DNA from 4 places in the Streptomyces sp. TG1A-60 genome. Region 1 is predicted to be linked to each of the others. Evidence: riboswitches for the same ligand, from Rfam matches in the RefSeq annotation. Region 1 holds a riboswitch; each other region holds the start of a gene.

The links. A riboswitch is a leader RNA that binds a small molecule or an ion and turns the genes downstream of it on or off. The one in region 1 is predicted to bind cyclic di-AMP.
Positions count from the first base shown of each region.
Region 2: another riboswitch for cyclic di-AMP. It lies ahead of WBG99_RS08125 (M23 family metallopeptidase); the one in region 1 lies ahead of WBG99_RS21515 (transglycosylase family protein).
Region 3: another riboswitch for cyclic di-AMP. It lies ahead of WBG99_RS18920 (M23 family metallopeptidase); the one in region 1 lies ahead of WBG99_RS21515 (transglycosylase family protein).
Region 4: another riboswitch for cyclic di-AMP. It lies ahead of WBG99_RS03095 (peptidoglycan DD-metalloendopeptidase family protein); the one in region 1 lies ahead of WBG99_RS21515 (transglycosylase family protein).

Region 1 covers NZ_CP147520.1:4,941,900-4,946,672, reverse strand. Annotated here, with positions in the region: gene eno (phosphopyruvate hydratase) at 1-1,172, opposite strand, end outside; gene WBG99_RS21515 (transglycosylase family protein) at 1,554-2,258, opposite strand; cyclic di-AMP (ydaO/yuaA leader) riboswitch at 2,263-2,462, opposite strand; gene WBG99_RS21510 (transglycosylase family protein) at 2,645-3,607, opposite strand; gene WBG99_RS21505 (cytochrome P450) at 3,844-4,773, opposite strand, start outside.
Region 2 covers NZ_CP147520.1:1,995,750-2,000,522, reverse strand. Annotated here, with positions in the region: gene WBG99_RS08135 (pitrilysin family protein) at 1-1,230, shown strand, start outside; gene WBG99_RS08130 (pitrilysin family protein) at 1,227-2,615, shown strand; cyclic di-AMP (ydaO/yuaA leader) riboswitch at 2,819-2,993, shown strand; partial or broken gene WBG99_RS08125 (M23 family metallopeptidase) at 3,006-3,790, shown strand; gene WBG99_RS08120 (GntR family transcriptional regulator) at 3,979-4,683, shown strand.
Region 3 covers NZ_CP147520.1:4,384,219-4,388,991, reverse strand. Annotated here, with positions in the region: gene trmB (tRNA (guanosine(46)-N7)-methyltransferase TrmB) at 1-582, shown strand, start outside; gene WBG99_RS18925 (PrsW family intramembrane metalloprotease) at 662-1,963, shown strand; gene WBG99_RS18920 (M23 family metallopeptidase) at 2,218-3,276, opposite strand; cyclic di-AMP (ydaO/yuaA leader) riboswitch at 3,287-3,448, opposite strand; gene WBG99_RS18915 (PP2C family protein-serine/threonine phosphatase) at 3,754-4,773, opposite strand, start outside.
Region 4 covers NZ_CP147520.1:848,545-853,317, forward strand. Annotated here, with positions in the region: gene WBG99_RS03085 (SGNH/GDSL hydrolase family protein) at 1-128, opposite strand, end outside; gene WBG99_RS03090 (DUF6250 domain-containing protein) at 251-961, opposite strand; gene WBG99_RS03095 (peptidoglycan DD-metalloendopeptidase family protein) at 1,170-2,168, opposite strand; cyclic di-AMP (ydaO/yuaA leader) riboswitch at 2,174-2,332, opposite strand; gene WBG99_RS03100 (alpha-galactosidase) at 2,635-4,707, opposite strand.

The DNA of each region.
Region 1 (4,773 bases):
GCCGGGGCACCGGTCTTGATCTGGCCGCAGTTCACGGCGACGGCGAGGTCGGCGATGGTGACGTCCTCGGTCTCGCCGGAGCGGTGGGACATCATGCACTTGAAGCCGTTGCGCTGGGCCATCTCGACGGCGTCCAGGGTCTCGGTCAGCGAGCCGATCTGGTTGACCTTGACGAGCAGGGCGTTGGCGGCACCCTCCTCGATGCCACGGGCCAGGCGCTCGGGGTTGGTGACGAACAGGTCGTCGCCGACGATCTGGACCTTGTCTCCGAGCTTGTCGGTGATGATCTTCCAGCCGTCCCAGTCGTCCTCGAACAGCGGGTCCTCGATGGAGACGAGCGGGTACGCCTCGACGAGCTCGGCGTAGTACTCGGTCATCTCGGCGGCGGAGCGCTCCTTGCCCTCGAAGACGTAGGAGCCGTCCTTGTAGAACTCGGAGGCGGCGACGTCGAGGGCCAGGGCGATCTGCTCGCCGGGGGTGTAGCCGGCCTCCTTGATCGCCTCGATGATGAGGTCGAGGGCGGCGCGGTTGGACTCCAGGTTCGGGGCGAAGCCGCCCTCGTCGCCGAGGCCGGTGGACAGGCCCTTGGTCTTCAGCACCTTCTTGAGGGTGTGGTAGACCTCCGCGCCCCAGCGCAGGGCCTCGGAGAAGGACTCCGCGCCGATGGGGGCGATCATGAACTCCTGGATGTCCACGTTGGAGTCGGCGTGCGAGCCGCCGTTCAGGATGTTCATCATCGGAACGGGCAGCAGGTGCGCGTTCGGGCCGCCCAGGTAGCGGAAGAGGGGGAGGTCGGACGCCTCGGAGGCGGCGTGGGCGACGGCGAGGGAGACGCCGAGGATGGCGTTGGCGCCGAGGGAGCCCTTGTTGTCGGTGGCGTCCAGGTCGAACATCGCCTGGTCGATGAGGCGCTGCTCGGTGGCGTCGTAGCCGACGAGCTCCGGGCCGATCTGCTCGATGACCGCGAGGACGGCCTTCTCCACGCCCTTGCCGAGGTAACGGTTGGGGTCGCCGTCACGGAGCTCGACGGCCTCGAAGGCACCGGTGGAGGCGCCGGACGGAACGGCGGCACGACCGGTGCTGCCGTCGTCGAGGCCGACCTCGACCTCGACCGTGGGGTTGCCTCGGGAGTCCAGGATTTCCCGGGCTACGACGACGTCGATGGACGGCACGAGCATCTCCTTCTTGGGGTGTGACGCGATGGCGACTAGAGCCTAACCGCCCCGGGGCGGCCGGCAGCCGACCGACCGTCTCGTGGACAGCCAGACACTACCCATTGTTCCCGGACGGAACAAAGAGGGGGTGAACGGGAAAAGGGGTGAACGGGAAAAGAAAAAGCCCCGCCCCGGTGCGTACGGGGGAATGCGCACCGGGGCGGGGAGCTCGTGGGGGACGGGGGGACGGCCCTCACGAGGTCTTCACTATGGAGAACACGGATGTGAGCGGGCTGCGGTTCAGCCGGTGAGCGGCCTGCCTTCCGGCCCGGCCGAACCGGCCCCGCCGGTCCCGGCCGTGGGGGCGGCCGGGACCGGCGACCGTGGCGGTCCGGAGGGTCAGCTCAGGTGGAGCTGCTGGCCCGGGTAGATGAAGTCGGCGTCGTCGACGATGTCCTCGTTCAGCTCGTAGAGCTTCTCCCAGCCACCCTTGACGTTCTTCTTCGCGGCGATGCCGCTGAGGGTGTCGCCGCTGACGACCTTGTACTCGCCGTCGCCCTTCTCGACCTTCTTGCCGGTCGGGGTCTCGACGGTGGGGCGCTCGGAGGAGCGGGAGGCGCGGTTCTCCTGGGTGCTCTTCTGCGTGTTCTCCTGCGTGCTCCCCTGCGAGGAGGAGTTGGAGGAGCCGGAGTTCGAACTGCCGCCGGAGGCGGCGGCGCCGTCGTACGAGGCGCCGGACAGGCCGGTGCCGCAGACCGGCCAGGCACCCTTGCCCTGGCCCGCGAGGACCTTCTCGGCGACGGCGATCTGCTGGGCCTTGCTCGCCTGGTCGGCGGTGGGGGCGTACTGCGTACCGCCGTAGCCGGCCCAGGTGGAGGCGGCGAACTGCAGGCCGCCGTAGTAGCCGTTGCCGGTGTTGATGGACCAGTTCCCGCCCGACTCGCACTGGGCGACGGCGTCCCACTCGGAGGCGGTGGCGGCCGAGGCGCTGCCGGCGGCCATCAGCGGAGCGGCGATGGCGGCGGCACCGGTGACACCGGCGACGGCGATGGCGCGGGCAGCCTTGGACGGGCGGCGGTGCTTGCCCTTGCTGGAAAGCAGCATGAAGTGATCCCCTCACCGACGCCTACGAGGTGAGCTGTCGGGTTCGGGCCGGTTGAGTTGCCCGGCCGCGCCCGCTCGCCTCTCGGCTCACGATGCGCGGCTTCACCCCGAGCCGGTTCCGGCCGTGCGGCCCCGAAGGGCCTCAACCACCGGACCCGGCGCTTACCTTGGGTCCCCCGCTCCTGCCTACGGCGCTTGACGCGACGACTGTTCCATGCGGCCGTTGGCAGGATTCGGCGTGCCGGCCGCATGAGCCCGCTGTGGGCGAGCGGTCACGACCGTAATCACGTGATTCGCCGAATTTCAAAGACGATCAGGGGGTCTGTGATTCATCTCCCACCGAGATCAAAACGGGCATTCAGGTGCGAACCCTGACTGAACTCCCGCTACTTTTCGCCCGTTTCGACACCGACTTCGAGGGTCTGACCGGGAAGGATAAGGTCCGGGTCAGTTCCGACCGTGCCCTCGTTCTCCGCGTACAGCTGCCGCCATCCGCCGTCCAGGCCGAGCGACTTCGCGATGACGGTCAGACTGTCGCCCGCGCGGACCGTGTACGCCCCCTCCACGGCCTCGCGCGCCGCGTCGCCGCCACGGGAGGCGTGACGGCCGGAGGGCGAGGAGTCGGCACGGGAGCCGTCGGTCACGTCCGTGCCGGCACCCGCGGCCTCGTCGGCACTGGCGCCGCGGTGGCGGCCGGTGCCGGTCTCGCTGTCGTCGACGACCGAAGAGCTGTCGCTCTGCTCAGATTTACCCGATTCGTCCGAGTTTCCCGAATCATCCGATTCGGCGAGAGCCTCGGCGGAACCCTCGGTGACCCCCGAGGGCGAGCCGGAGGATCCCGACGACGCGGAGGATTCGGACGAGCTGGTCGAACCGGATGAATCAGATGAATCCTTCGTACCGCTCGAACCATCCGAACCGTCCGAGTTCGACGGGTCACCCGCGACGCCGGTGTCCACGTCGGCGGAGCCGGAGTCGCCGCCGAGGTCGTGAAGCAGTCCGCAGGTGCGCCAGACGCCGACGCCCTGGTCGGCGAGTATCCTCTCGGCGACCGCTATCTGCTGCGAACGGCTGGCCCGGTCGGCGCTCGTCGCGTAGTCGAGGCCGCCGTACCTCTCCCAGTCCTCCTGGGAGACCTGGAGGCCGCCGTAGCGCCCGTTGCCGGTGTCCGCGCTCCAGGAGCCGCCGCTCTCGCACTCCGCCACCTGGTCCCAGGTGGTTCCACTGGCCGCGCTCGCGCCGGTGGCGCCGAGGAGTGGGATGGCGATGGCCGAGCCGGTCACTCCGGCCGCGACGAGGAGGGCCGGAGCCTGACGGGGGCGACGGTGACGACCGTTCCCGGAGAGCATGCGGTTGCCTTTCACGCGACAGCGGTGACCTGTGCGACGGGCGCAGACCCTTCGCACTGATGCGTGAACGTATCGGCAGACGATCAGTTGTCACAAGTTAATGCAGCGCAGATCACGTGAAGATCACGAACTTGAGGGTGTGTCATCTTCTGGCTCGGAACGGGGTACTGCTACCGGCCGCTCACGGGCTGTCGCGGGGGGCGATGGAGGCCGTTGCCGGGGGCCGACGCGGGCCGTCAACGGCCGACACGGGCCCTCGGGGGCCGACGATCCGGACCGAACTCCACCGGAAGCGTGCGCAGTCCACGCATGATGAGCCCTCCCCGCCACCTCAGATCGGCCGGATCCACTCCGAGTCGCAGGTCGGGGAGACGGGTGAGAAGCGTCGCCAGGGCGGTCTGGCCCTCAAGGCGGGCGAGCGGGGCGCCGAGGCAGTAGTGGATGCCGTGGCCGTAGCCGAGGTGCTGGTTGTCGCGGCGGGAGAGGTCGAGCGTGTCGGGGTCGTCGAAGCGGGCCGGGTCGCGGTCGGCCGCGGCGAGGACGACGAGGACGGGGTCACCGGGCGCGATGTCCTCACCGCCGATCGTGAGGGGCCGCGTGGCGAAGCGCCAGGTGGCGAGTTCGACGGGGCCGTCGAAGCGGAGGAGTTCCTCGACACCGGTCTGGAGCAGCGCGGTCTCCTCGGCGGCCAGGGATGCCTGGAGACGGGCGCGTTGCCCGGGGTGGGTGAGGAGGGCGTACGTGCCGTTCCCGATGAGGTTGACGGTCGTCTCGAACCCGGCGAACAGCAGGATGAAGGCCATCGCCGCTGCCTCGTTCTCGGTGAGGTGCTCACCGTGGTCGGAGGCTCGGATGAGCCCGGAGATGAGGTCTTCGCCGGGGGCGGGGGCGTCGGGCAGCGCCGCGCGCTTGCGGTGGATGAGGTCGGCGAGATAGCCGCGCATCTTCTTCACCGACCGGGCCACCCCGCCGCGTGGGCCGCCGCCGTGGCGGATCATCATCCCCGCCCAGTCCCGGAAGTCGTCCTGGTCCTCCCGGGGGACGCCGAGCAGGTCGCAGATCGCGTAGATGGGGAGGGGGAAGGCGAACTCGTGGATGAGATCGGCTTCGCCCCTGTCCGCGAACCGGTCGATGAGGTGGTCGGTCAGCTCCTGGACTCGGGGCGC
Region 2 (4,773 bases), 2.9 Mb from region 1:
TCGCGCCACGAGGTCGAGGGCCGCACAGGTCTCGCCCACCTCTTCGAGCACCTGATGTTCCAGGGCTCCGGGCAGGTACAGGGCAACGGGCACTTCGAGCTGGTCCAGGGCGCGGGCGGTTCGCTGAACGGCACGACCAGCTGGGAGCGCACCAACTACTTCGAGACCATGCCCACCCACCAGCTGGAGCTCGCGCTCTGGCTGGAGGCCGACCGCATGGGCAGCCTGCTGGTCGCGCTCGACCAGAAGAACCTGGACAACCAGCGGGACGTCGTCAAGAACGAGCGTCGGCAGCGCTACGACAACGTGCCGTACGGCACCGCCTTCGAGCGGATCTTCCGCCTGGCCTACCCGGAGGGCCACCCCTACCGCCACACGCCGATCGGCTCGATGGACGACCTGGAGGCGGCGAGCCTGGAGGACGCCCGCCAGTTCTTCCGGACGTACTACGCGCCCAACAACGCCGTCCTGTCGATCGTCGGCGACATCGACCCGGACCAGACGCTCGCCTGGGTCGAGAAGTACTTCGGCTCCATCCCCTCCTACGACGGCAAACCCGAACCGCGGAGCGGCGCGCTGCCCGACGTCGTGGGCGAGCAACTGCGCGAGGTCGTCGAGGAGAACGTGCCCGCGCGCGCGTTGATGGCCGCCTACCGCCTGCCGGAGGACGGCACGCGCGGGTGCGACGCGGCCGACCTGGCGCTCACGATCCTCGGCGGCGGCGAGTCCTCCCGCCTGTACAACCGGCTCGTACGCCGTGACCGTACGGCCGTGGCGGCAGGGTTCGGTCTGCTGCGGCTGGCCGGCGCGCCCTCCATGGCGTGGCTGGACGTGAAGACCTCGGGCGATGTCGAGGTACCCGTCATCGAGGCCGCCGTCGACGAGGAGCTCGCCCGGTTCGCCGCGGAGGGCCCCACGGCGGAGGAGATGGAGCGTGCCCAGGCCCAGTTGGAGCGCGAGTGGCTGGACCGGCTGGGCACGGTCGCGGGCCGCGCCGACGAACTGTGCCGGTTCGCGGTCCTGTTCGGCGACCCGAAGCTCGCCCTCACCGCCGTCGACCGCGTGTTGGAGGTGACGGCCGAAGAGGTCCAGGAGGTCGCCAAGGCGCGCCTGCGGCCCGACAACCGCGCGGTGCTCGTCTACGAGCCCGTCGCCGGCGACGAGGAAGAGGAGGCCGCCGCGGCGCAGGCCGCCGAAACCACCGACGAGAACGAGGAGTCGGAGAAGTGACCGATCTCGCGACCATGGACTTCCACCCGCAGCCCCAGGCCGGCGAGGCCAGGCCCTGGGCCTTCCCGGCGCCCGAGCGCGGCACCCTGGACAACGGCATGACCGTGCTGCGCTGCCACCGTCCCGGCCAGCAGGTCGTCGCCGTCGAGGTGCTCCTCGACGCGCCTCTGGACGCCGAGCCGGCCGGCCTCGACGGCGTCGCCACCATCATGACCAGGGCGTTCTCCGAGGGCACCGACAAGCACTCCGCCGAGGAGTTCGCCGCCGAGCTGGAGCGTTGCGGCGCCACCCTGGACTCGCACGCGGACCACCCCGGTGTACGCCTGTCCCTGGAAGTGCCCGTGTCCCGGTTGGCGAAGGCGCTCGGCCTGCTCGCCGACGCCCTGCGGGCACCCGCGTTCGCCGACAGCGAGATCGAGCGGCTGGTGGCAAACCGGCTCGACGAGATCCCGCACGAGACGGCCAACCCGGGCCGCCGGGCGGCGAAGGAGCTGTCCAAGCAGCTGTTTCCGGCCGACTCGCGCATGTCGCGCCCCCGCCAGGGCACCGAGGAGACCGTCGAGGGCATCGACTCCGCGGCCGTACGCGCCTTCTACGAGAGGCACGTGCGCCCCGCGACGGCCACCGCCGTGGTCGTCGGCGACCTCACCGGTGTCGACCTCGACGCGGTGCTCGGCGACACCCTGGGCGCCTGGACCAGCTCCCCGGCCAAGCCGCGCCCGGTGCCGTCGGTGACCGCCGACGACACCGGGCGGGTGATCATCGTGGACCGTCCCGGCTCCGTCCAGACCCAGTTGCTCATCGGCCGAGTGGGCGCCGACCGGCACGACCGCGTGTGGCCGGCCCAGGTGCTCGGCACCTACTGCCTCGGCGGCACCCTCACCTCCCGTCTGGACCGGGTCCTGCGCGAGGAGAAGGGCTACACCTACGGCGTGCGCGCGTTCGGCCAGGTGCTGCGCTCGGCGCCCGACGGCTCGGGCACCGCGATGCTAGCCGTCAGCGGCTCGGTCGACACGCCGAACACCGGGCCGGCGCTCGACGACCTGTGGACGGTGCTGCGCACCCTCGCCGCCGAGGGTCTGACCGACGCCGAGCGCGACGTCGCCGTACAGAACCTCGTCGGGGTCGCCCCCCTCAAGTTCGAGACCGCCGCGGCCGTGGCGAGCACACTGGCCGACCAGGTCGAGCAGTACCTGCCGGACGACTACCAGTCGACGCTCTACCGGCAACTCGCCGCCACCGGCACGGTGGAGGCCACCGTGGCCGCCGTGAGCGCCTTCCCGGTGGACCGTCTGGTGACCGTCCTCGTCGGCGACGCCGCCGCGATCGAGGAGCCGGTCAGGGCCCTCGGTATCGGCGAAGTCACCGTCGTACCGGCGGAGTAGAGGCAGGACGGAAGGCGGCGTACAGAAGGGGCCCCGGTGACTGAGGAGTCACCGGGGCCCCTGTTTGTCCATATTGATGGCAGAGGTTGCACGTCTGCCCTGTGGCGTGCGCTACAAAACCCGTGATTCGTTTGTTATTTCGAGGACGGCCCGCTTAGCGTCAGTCCGGCTGTTCGTCAGCAGTCCGCCGCAGCCGCGGCACCGGACAGTCATCGCCGAGTCCCCGTATGGCGCGAGCCAGGGGAGCCGGGGACCCACCGCAGTCCCTGGGGTGAATCGGACGCCCTTCGCGAAGCGCCGCGACACGAGGGGTTTCCGTAGGAGACCTTCCTGCTCCGAACCCGTCAGCTAACCCGGTAGGCGAGAGGGAAGGAAAGGACCAGCCACTTCATGGCGTTCACCCGCGCCCCCGGGAAGCACCGCCGACCCGGCCGCGTGAAGCGCGCGACCACGAGGAACGTGGGCGTCGCCGCTCTCACCGGCACCGGTGTCATCGGAACCCTCGCCGCTCCCGCGCTCGCCGCGGAGCCGGCTCCCGAGCAGACCGGACTGAACCAGATCATCACCCTCGGGGACACGGTCGCCGAGCAGGTCGACGCCCAAGCCGTCGCCCAGCAGCAGGCCGCCGAGGTGGCCGCCGTCAAGAAGAAGGCACAGGAGGCGGCCAGGAAGGCCGCCGCCGAGAAGGCCGAACAGGAACGTGCCGCCGCCGAGGAGCGCGAGGAGATCAAGGCGCGTGCCGCCCGCGCCGCCGAGCGTGAGCGCCTCAACTCCTACGTCGCCCCGATCAGCGGCTCGTACGTCTCCACCGGCTACAAGGCCGGCGGCGCCGTCTGGTCCTCCGGTAGCCACACCGGCGTCGACTTCCACGCCGCGGCCGGCACCGCCGTCCAGGCGGTGGGCTCCGGCACCGTCGTCGAGGCGGGCTGGGGGGCTCGTACGGCAACAACATCATCATCAGGATGAACGACGGCACGTACACCCAGTACGGCCACCTGTCGTCCATCGCCGTCTCCGTCGGCCAGACGGTCACCCCGGGCCAGCAGATAGGCCTTTCCGGGGCGACCGGCAACGTCACCGGCGCGCATCTGCACTTCGAGGCGCGGACGACGGCCGAGTACGGCTCGGACATCGATCCCCTCGCGTACCTGCGCTCGCACGGCGTGAACGTCTGACGCGCTCACAGTGCTTCGCGGGAGGCCCCGGCTCGCCGAGCCGGGGCTTTCCTCGTTGTGGCGTACCCGATGTCCAAAAAATATCCATGGATTCCGGCCTGCCATCGGAAATTCCGGCTCGCTGCAATAGAGTCGCTGGAACACGCGTCAATCATCGACGTTTCACGGGGCTTAAGGCGGAGGTCGGTATGCGTATTCCGGCGCATTCGGTATGCACGGCGATCCGTGATGACATCGTCGCGGGTGTCTACGAGCGCGGCAGCCGCCTCACCGAGGAACTGCTCGCACGCCGGTACGGCGTCAGCCGCGTCCCCGTGCGCGAGGCGCTGCGCACGCTGGAGGCCGAGGGCTTCGTGGTGACCCGCCGACACGCGGGCGCGTGCGTCGCCGAGCCGACCGAGCAGGAGGCCGCCGATCTGCTGGAGATGCGCATGCTGCTGGAGCCGCTGGGCGCCGCCCGGGCCGCCCAGCGCCGTACGGAGGCGCACCTCAAGGTGTTGCGTGGCCTGGTCAGGCTGGGCCAGGAGCGGGCTCGGCGGGGCAGCAGCGAGGATCTGCGCTCCTTGGGCGGCTGGTTTCACGAGACGCTCGCACAGGCGTCCGGCAGCCCCGCGCTGACCTCGACACTCGCCCAGCTGCGGCACAAGATCGCCTGGATGTACGCGGTGGAGGCGCCGGCCGACCCCGTGGAGTCCTGGGCGGAGCATGGCGGCATCGTGGACGCGGTCGCGCGCGGCGACGGCGAGCGGGCCCGCACGATCACATCCCTGCACACCGAGCGCGCCACCGCCGCGCACCGGCTGCGATTTCCGGGCGGGCCCGGCGGGACGGAGCGCCCGGGTCGTGTGAGGACTTCGCAACACCACGTAAACATGCCGAGCCTGCGGCATTAACACGGGCGCCGTATACAAAGAGAGAAGAATTCTGTGGGGCATTATTCATGCTGCCCGCAGGCGGAAATGCGAAGGGCCCGCCCGATAAAT
Region 3 (4,773 bases), 560 kb from region 1:
TTCGGGAACGAGAAGCCCGTCGTACTGGAGATCGGGTTCGGGATGGGAGAGGCGACGGCGCAGATGGCCGCCGCCGATCCGGAGACCAATGTGCTGGCCGTGGACGTGCACACGCCTGGCCAGGGGAACCTGCTGAGTCTCGTGGACCGGGACGGACTGTCCCATGTGCGGGTCGCCAACGGGGACGCGATCATTCTGCTGCGGGAGATGCTCCCGCCCGGCTCGCTGGACGGGCTGCGGGTCTACTTCCCCGATCCCTGGCCGAAGAAGCGGCACCACAAGCGGCGGCTGATCCAACCGGAATTCCTCACGCTCGCCGCGTCACGGCTCAGGCCGGGAGCGATCGTGCACTGTGCGACGGACTGGGAACCGTACGCCGAGCAGATGCTGGCCGTGCTGACCGCTCATCCGGAGTTCGAGAACACCCGGCCCGACGGTGGGTTCGCGCCACGTCCCGGCTTCCGGCCGCTGACCCGTTTCGAGGGACAGGGGCTGGACAAGGGTCATGTCGTGAACGATCTGCTCTTCCGCCGCGTACAGCAGCGAGAGCAGGAGTCCGGACAACCCCCCACAGACGCCTGACGGCCTTCCGTCACAGCCGCGCGAGCGCGGCACCACGCACCGTCGCGGGCGGCTCCCATCCCTCGTTAGGGTCAATGCAATGGCCACCAGTCCCCCTTACCCGACGCATCCCAGCGGCCCTGCCGGTGGGTATGCGTTCAGGCCCACGCGCTGGTGGCAGCGGACGAACGTCCTGTACGGCGCGCTCATCGGGCTGCTCGGGGTCTCCGGGCTCGTCATCCTCGCCCTCGTCCGTGAACAGACCGGCACCGAGGGGTTCCTGGTCGGGCTCGGACTCGCGGTGCTGCCCGTGCCGTTGCTCATGGCGGCGTTCCGGTGGCTGGACCGGGTGGAACCGGGGCCCTGGAAGAACCTGGTCTTCGCGTTCTCCTGGGGGGCGTGCGCGGCGGCGCTGATAGCCATCGTGGCCAACAGCTTCGCGACCCGGTGGATCGCGACCGCCACCGCCGATCCGACGCATGCCGACACTCTGGGTGCCACCGTCATAGCGCCCGTCGTGGAGGAGACCGCCAAGGCCGCGGCCGTCCTCCTGGTGTTCCTCTTCCGGAGGCGGGACTTCACCGGCGTCGTGGACGGGGTGGTGATCGCGGGGTTCACCGCCACCGGGTTCGCGTTCACCGAGAACATCCTGTATCTCGGGACCGCGTTCGGGACGGATCAGCTCAGCGGGGGAAGCGGGCTGGCATCGGTCACGGCGGCCACGTTCTTCGTGCGGGTCATCATGTCGCCGTTCGCGCACCCGCTGTTCACCGTGCTGACGGGCATCGGGTTCGGGGTCGCGGCATTCGCCCCGGAGTGGCAGCGGACCCGGCGGATGCTCGTGCCGGTGGGCGGACTGTTGCTCGCCGTGGGGATGCACGCGATCTGGAACGGGTCGTCGGCGTTCGGGGAGTACGGCTTCTTCGCGGTGTACGCGGCGTTCATGGTGCCGGCGTTCGGGCTGCTGACGTGGTGGGTGATCTGGACGCGGCAGCGGGAGTTGCGGATCGTCCGGCAGGCGCTGCCGGCGTACGCGGCGGCGGGGTGGCTGACGCCGACGGAGCCGTACGCGCTGGGGTCGATGCGGGCCCGGCGGGTGGCGCGGGAGTACGCGGCGCATCACTTCGGCAAGGCGGGGGGCCGGGTGGTCGCGGAGTACGAGACATACGCGACGAAGCTGGCGTTCCTGCGGTACCGGGGGCTCCGGGGGAGCGCCGGGCGCGACTTCGTGCTCCGCGAACGTGAGCTGCTCTTCGAACTGTGGCGACGCCGGGAACTGGCGCGGCCCGCCCTGGGGTATGCGGGGCAAGAGGCCGGTGGCGGGTACGGGTACCCGGGGTACGGGCGCCCGGTGCCGTACGGGCTGACGCCGTATCCCACGTACAACCCGTATCGCTACTAGCTAGACCGTTCGCGGACCGACGGGCGGGCCGGGGCCGACAGGTACGGCGAGCGCCCATCGGGCCGGACGCGACGGACGCAGCCGATGCGGCCGATGCGACAGGCGCGGCAGACGCGGCAGACGCGGCAGACGCGGCAGACGCGGCAGACGCGGCAGGATGACGAACGCCGCGTAGGCCTCAAGGGCTCACGCGGCGTACAGCCGCAAGGACCACCGGGCCTCACCGGTCGGCAGCCTTGCGGAGCTCGCTCGTTCTACGGGTTCAGGCCCTTGCTGCGCAGCCAGGCCGCCGGGTCGATGCCGCCCCCGCCGGCCGCGTGGACCTCCAGGTGGAGGTGGGCTCCGGTGACGTTGCCGGTGGCGCCGACGCGGCCGATGACATCGCCGGTGGCGACCTTCTGGCCGACGCTGACGCCGATGGAGGACTGGTGGGCGTACCAGATCTCAGTGCCGTCATCGAGGGTGAGGACGGTCTTGTAACCGTACGAACCCTCGTAGCCGGCCTGCGTGATGGTGCCGCTGTGGACGGCCTTGATGAGGGTGCCGGTGGGGGCGGCGAAGTCGAGGCCGGTGTGGTAGCCGGAGGACCAGTAGGGCCCGGCCTGGCCGAAGGCGGAGGTGAGGGTGTAGGAGGAGGTGGGAAGCGTGAACTGCTTGGCCAGGGCGGCGAGGCGCTCGGCTTCCTTCTTCCTCTCGGCCTCCTCGGCCGCCTTCTGCTTCGCGGCGGCTTCCTTGGCCTCGGCCGCCTTCTTCTCCTCGGCGGCCTCCTCGGCCGCCTTCTCCGCGGCGGCGGTCTGGGCCGCCTCGGCGGTGGCCTTGTCGAACGCGTCCTGCTGGGACTCGGCCTGCGCGATGATGCGGGCGCGGAGTGCCTCGCCGGCGTTCGCGGCGCCCTGCTCGGTGTCGGCGGCGATCAGGCCGGCGCTGCTGAGCGGGGTGGTGGAGGCCTGCGGCTCCGGCGTCTCGGTGTCGTCCTCGAAGACCGAGCCGACGTTCGGCACGTCGGGCAACGATATGGACACCGGAGGCTTGCCGGACTGCGCGCTGGCCATGCCGGCGCCGCCGACGGCGGCTATGACACCGACGCCGAGAACCGTGGAGCTCCGGGCCAGTCCGCCACGGGCGAGTCCGCCGCGCGGCTTGGCCACGCGGTGTCGGCCGCGAAGGGGGCGAATGGATTCCTCACTGGGATTCCACTCCTGCCAAGGGCCCTCGTTGTCACTGTTGTAGCTGCCGTAGCCGAACGTCTGGCTTTCGCCGTCGCGTTGGCTCGGTTCGAACGGGGCTTCGGTCGCGGACCGGTTTGACGCCACGTGGGCGTACTCCTTCCTTCCTCCTCGCCTACCGGGTTAGCTGACGGGTTCGGAGCAGGAAGGTCTCCTACGCGCGTAAACCGGTCGTGCGTGCTGCCACGACGGCTTCCGTGCGATTCACCCCAGAGTGGTGGTTCCCCGGTTCCCTTGCGGGATTCGGCGCGTGAGCACGGAGCCGTCTCTTGTGACGGCTGGGACGACCGCGCTGCGTTATCGAACGTTAATAGACGCGAGTACTCCATTCCAAGCTGTTCTGGATGATCGTTCCGGCTTTCACGCTGGACTTACGGGTCACGAGGGGCGGAAAGCGGGCGAGTTGACCTTGCCTCAGGATCAATCAGGAGTAGCAGACTCCCTGAGCACGCGTCAGTCGGTATACGGAGGAAGACCAAACGAACACGCCTCGTGATGTCGATCACGGGAGATGTGAGAGAGACGTGTGGGCCGCCGCACGAGGAGCGGTGTGCGAGGGGGGCGTCAGGTGCGGCGGACCGCCAGGAGCGCCATGTCGTCCGTCGTACGACCGCCCGTGTGCCGGCGTACCTCCTCGGAGAGGGTCGCGAGCAGGGCGCGCGGGGCGGAGAAGGTACGGCCGGAGAGCCGCTCGGCCGGGTCGTAGAAGACGCCCCGGGCGTCCCGCGCCTCGGACAGGCCGTCGGTGTAGAAGAGCAGCGTGGCGCCGGGCGGGAACACGGTGTCGTCGGCGCGGTCCGGCCAGGCCCCCAGGTCGTCCATGCCGAGCGGCAGCGCGGGGTGCGGCGCGTCCAGGATGCGCACGGTGCCGTCGGCGTGCAGCAGCAGGGGGGACGGGTGGCCGCGGTTCACGGTCCGGGCGCGGCCGGCACCGTGCGGGAACTCCGCCAGTACGGCCGTGACGAACCCCTCGTACCGCTCCGTCGCGTCGCGCCGTGTGGCCTCCCGCCGCGTCGACTCCCGGGCCAGCGCCCGCTCCAGCCGCTGGACGACCGCTTCGAGCGTCGACTCCTGCTCGGCCGCCTCCCGGAACGCCCCGATCAGCACCGCCACCTCCGACACCGCCCCCAACCCCTTGCCGCGCACATCGCCCACGATCAGCCGCAGGCCGTGGGGCGAGTCCTGCACGGCGTACAGATCGCCCCCGATCGACGCCCCGGTCTGCGCCGCCTCGTACCGCGCGGCGATCTCCAGCCCGCCGATCCGCTCCTGCGGCACCGGCAGTACGGCCCGCTGCGCGGCCTCGGCGATCTCGTGGGCGGTGGCGAGCCGGGCGTCGCTGCGCCGGGCGAGACGGTTGATGAGCACGGCCAGTACGGCGACGGTGGCCACGGTCACGACCTCGGTGACCGCGTCCTCATGGCTCGTGTCGTCATAGAGGATCCGTACCGTGATGCCGGCCACCGAGGCGACGCCGGTGGTCACCGTGCCGTGGAGCGAGTAGAGAGGGGCAGCCACGAGGGGCGCGGCGGTGAAGAAGGGGACGGCCGTGAACTCGCTCGGCGTGAAGTGGTCGTAGAAGAG
Region 4 (4,773 bases), 4.1 Mb from region 1:
CCCTCGGGCACACGGTCCGCGAGGAGCACCGCGAACCGGTCGGCCCAGCCGACGAACCGCCCGTCGGGCCCGGGGTCGCCGACGCCCTCGGTGAAGCTGTCCCCCACCGCCACGTACGACCCGATCACTGATCTGCTGTCATTCTTCGAATCGTCTGCCACATCGGCCCATGATTCACCTTCCGATGTGACCTACGCGACCGTAATAAGAGGTTGACGGGCGGTGAGATAGACCACGCGTCAAGTGTCGGTCAACTCGCAATACGCCACACCGTGAAGTCCTCGATCCGGAAGTGGCTCCATGTGGTCCGGAAGGCGAAGTGCCCGCTCGTGTACGGCTCGGGATCCGTGTGGTCGAAGACGAGCCGTCGGTTGTTCCACCAGCGCACGGTGGAGCCGTCCGAGACGATCCGGACCCGGTGCGGCTGGTTCGCGACGAGCAGCGGCTCGTTGTAGTCGTAGAGGAGCGGCCGGACGCCCGCCTCGCCGACGTACCGACGCAGCCGCGTCGTGGTGTTGTAGTTCGCCCCGTAGCCGGAGTAGTACATCTTCAGGTAGTCGTACTCTGCGAACGCACCACCACGCGGCGTGGCGAAGAGATCGTCGGGCGAGCGCACATCGACGGCGTTCCAGAAGTTGTTGAGGTCGGAGACCCGGTCGTTCACGCCACCCGCGGAGACCGGGGTGGCAGTGTACTCGATGACGTACGGCCCTCCCAGTTTCCGCTTGAACCAGACGGTCGCACCGGCCGGCACGTCGACCTCCAGCACACCGCGTGAGGCCGCGACCGTACCGCCCTTCTCCAGTTCCACGGCCCACTGCCCGAGCCCGCGCCGGAAGTCGTCGGCCGCGATCAGCCGACGACGGCCGTGTCGCGGGACCGCGCTCACGGCCGGGGCCGGCGCGAGCGCCGCGAGGGCGGCACCGGCGGCGAGGACTCCGAAGGCTCTGCGGCTGGTCATGACACTCCTTCGACAGACACCGTGGAAAGCGCTTACGGCGATCACTGTGCCCTTCTGCCGCACCCCTGTCGAGACGTCGCCCGGCCACACCACGAGAGCGTGACGCGGACTGCGCTCCGCGCGGGCCCCCGCCGGCCCCACAGGTCCGACAACGCCGAAGGCCGGCCCCCGGGACACGGGGGCCGGCCTGTCGAGAACGGCGTTTGCGTCAGAGGCTGACGCCCTTCGAGCGGAGATACGCCAGCGGGTCGATGTCCGAGCCGTAGTTCGGGCTCGTACGGATCTCGAAGTGAAGGTGCGGGCCGGTGACGTTGCCGGTCGCGCCGGAGAGGCCGATCTGCTGGCCGCCGCTCACGGACTGGCCCGCGGAGACGGAGATCGACGACAGGTGGGCGTACTGGGCGTAGTAGCCGTCGGCGAGCCTGATGACGACCTGGTTGCCGTAGGCGCCGCCCCAGCCGGCGGAGACGACGGTGCCCGCGCCCACGGACTTGAGGCCGGTGCCGGTCGGGGCCACGAAGTCGACGCCGGTGTGGTAACCGCTGGACCACATGCTTCCGGCGGTCTTGTACGCGGTGCCGACGGTGGCGCCCTGGATGGGCCCGCTGAAGCCGGCACCACTGGACTGCGAGGACTGGCCCGCGGACGTGGAGGTCGACGCCTGGGTGTCCTTCGACTCCTGCGCCGAGGAGCCGGAGGACTTCGACGACTGGGGCTTCGTAGACGACTGCGGCGGCTGGGGCTTCTCCGACGACTGCGGCGCACCGCTCGACGCGGCCTGCCCCCCGATCGTGAGCTTGAGACCCGGGTGGATGAGCGAAGGGTCGGAGCCGACCGCCTCGCGGTTGTCCGAGTAGAGCCGCTTCCAGCCGCCCTCGACGTCCTGCTCGTCCGCGATCTTCGAGAGGTAGTCGCCGACCTTCACCGAATAGGTCTCGGCGGACGCTTTCTTGGTGGCGGTCTTCTCCGCCTGGGCGGCCCTCTCGGCCTGGCCCAGTCTCGCACCGGCCTCGGCGGTGGCCTTCTCGCCGGCGACCGTGAGGGTCTTCTCGGATACGTCGGAAACGGCGGCGGTCGGGGTCGCCGCGTGGGCGCCTGCGGCTCCGATCAACGGCAGCGCGAGAGCGGCCCCACCGGTGCCGGCGGCGGCGATCGAGCGGGTGAAACGCTGGGACTTCGGACGGCGGTGCTTACCCTTCGCGGGCATGGGCGTTTTCCTCTCCGGCGCCTGCGAGGTGAGCTGTCGGGTGCGGACTGGAGATGCCCGGCCGTGCTTGTGCACGGCTTTACCCCTAGCCGTTCCGGAGACCGGAACAGGCGGTGATACCTGTGGGTCCCCCGCTCCTGCCGTGGATCGGGTCGGTACGCGGCTCCGGTCGGCGGCAGGATTGGGCGTCCGTCCGGATTGACGCCGAACGTAAGCGACTTGTGGCCACAGAGACAACCATGGGGATTTCCTGTGCGTCTTCCTGTCTGATCCTTATCTCAATTAATGATCACGCTCCGTAAAAGACCGCCCCTGAGCGTTTACCAACCACCCTGGAAACACCTACGAATTACGTGGACATGGCGACAGCGGACGGTCACGAGTATGACGCTGCTCACTCCGCTACGAGCCAGTAGGTTCTATTCCAGGGCTACTTGGAATTACCGCTTCATTTCGGACAGATAGCTCAAGTACGACGCATGCGGATAACCATCGCATCGAAGTCGCCCCGCAGACCGGTCCGCAGGCCGTGATGCAACAGCACGGCACCTCGGTGCATTTCACCCGTTTCGCGGCACTCATACACTTCTGTCGGGTCGAGGCCGCGCAGCCGGAGCGGCGCGACCGGCTCGCCGTAGTGTTGGGCCTGGAGCCAGGCGAGCACGACGATCTCGTCACCATGGACGTACTGCACGGCGCTCAGCCCACCGGTCGGCGGCCGGAGCCGGTAGAGGTCGCCGCGCTGCACGACCGGCCGGATCTCCTTGTACAGCTCCACCCAGTCCCGCGCCTCGGCCAACTCCTCCTCGCTCCACTCGGCGAGGTCGCCGCCGACACCGAGCACACCCGCCATGGCGCTGACGAACCGGAACCGCAGTGTGCTGACCCGACCGTTGAGCTGGTTGTTCGGACTGTCCGTGACCCACGCGGCCATGGTCCGGGCCGGGTGGACCTGGCTGAAGCCGTGCTGGATGGCGAGCCGGTCGAGCGGGTCGGTGTTGTCGGAGGTCCACACCTGGTCGGTCCGCGCCATGACCCCGAGGTCGATACGACCGCCGCCGCCGGAGCACGACTCGAAGGCGACCTGCGGGTGGGCGGACCGCAACCGGTCCAGCAGCGCGTAGAAGGCCTGCACATGCTCGACCCACAGCTTCTGCGGATACGGCTCCCCGGGCCAGCCGGCATCCGTGAAGCAGCGGTTGAAGTCCCACTTCACATAGTCGATCGGCGCGCTGGACAGGAGAGTGTCCAGTCGCTCCCAGAGGTACTCCTGGACGTCCTCACGCGCGAGATTGAGGACAAGCTGATTACGCAGTTCCGTCCGCTTTCGCCCCGGTTGGAACTGTACCCATTCGGGGTGCGCCCGGTACAGCTCGCTGTCCGGGTTGACCATCTCGGGCTCGACCCAGATGCCGAACTGCATACCGAGGGCATGCACATAGTCGGCGAGCGGCTTCAGCCCCTTGGGGAAGCGGTCGGGGTTGGGTGTCCAGTCGCCGAGGCCGGCCCGGTCGCTGGTGCGCGCCCCGAACCAGCCGTCGTCCACCACGAACAGCTCGACCCCGACGGCCGCCGCGCGTCGCGCGAGCGTGCCCTGCTGCTCCTCGGAGATGTCGAACTCGGTGGCCTCCCAGGAGTTGAAGAGCACCGGCCGGTCCTGGTCCGCGTCCGGGATGACGTACGTCCGCTGGTACGCGTGCCAGGCGCGGCTCGCCCCGCCGTGGCCGCCGTCGCTCCACAGGCCCGCGAAGACGGGCGTGGTGAAGGTGTCGCCCGTCTCCAGCCGCAGCAGACCGGACTCGTCGTACCCGGCGCCGCCGGTGATCTGCACGCGCGCGTCCGGGAGTTGGGCGACCGCGATCCGCCAGGAACCCGACCAGCCGAGGGCGCAGCCGTAGACCTCGCCCCGCTCCTCGCCGGCGTCGGTGTCCAGGGCGACCCAGGGCAGGTGCTGATGCCCGGTGTGCCCGCGGCGGCTGCCGATGACCTTCTCGCCGTAGGTGAGGTCCGCGCGCACCAGCCGGGACTCGGCCGCCCACCGCCCGTGCAGCTGCGACAGCCGCCAGGCCTCCTCGCGCGGCGGCAGCGTCCAGGTCGCCGAGTCGGCCCGCAGCAGCTCCGCTGTCGGACCCTCGTTGACCAGGGTCACCCAGCGCTCCACCACGTCGTCGCGCATCCGGTAGTGCAGGGTGATCCCGAGGCCGCCGTCGGTGAAACTCAGCCGCAGCTCGTCGCCGTCGGCCTCGTACGTCCGGAAGGTCCACTCGGTACCGCGCCGCTCGTCCGTGCGCACGGAGAGGGCGGGGCGGGCGAAGCGGGGGCCGCCCTCGACGGGGTACTCCTCGTATCCGTCGACCGGGGCCTCGAACGGCCAGTACACCAGCTGCTGCCGAGCGGCCAGCTCCTCGGCGTCGGCGAGGGCGATACAAGGGCCCCAGTGCAGGTGCAGCAGTTCGTCGTTCTCCGTGAGCCGTAGGGCATAGCTGCTCCTGGGTCCCGTGAGAAGCCAGGTCCGGCCGTCTGCGCCGATGTCCAACATAAAGTCCCCACAGATTCGAACAGGTGCGATCGGGCTTCAACATCATCGCAGGTCGTCGCAGGCGCT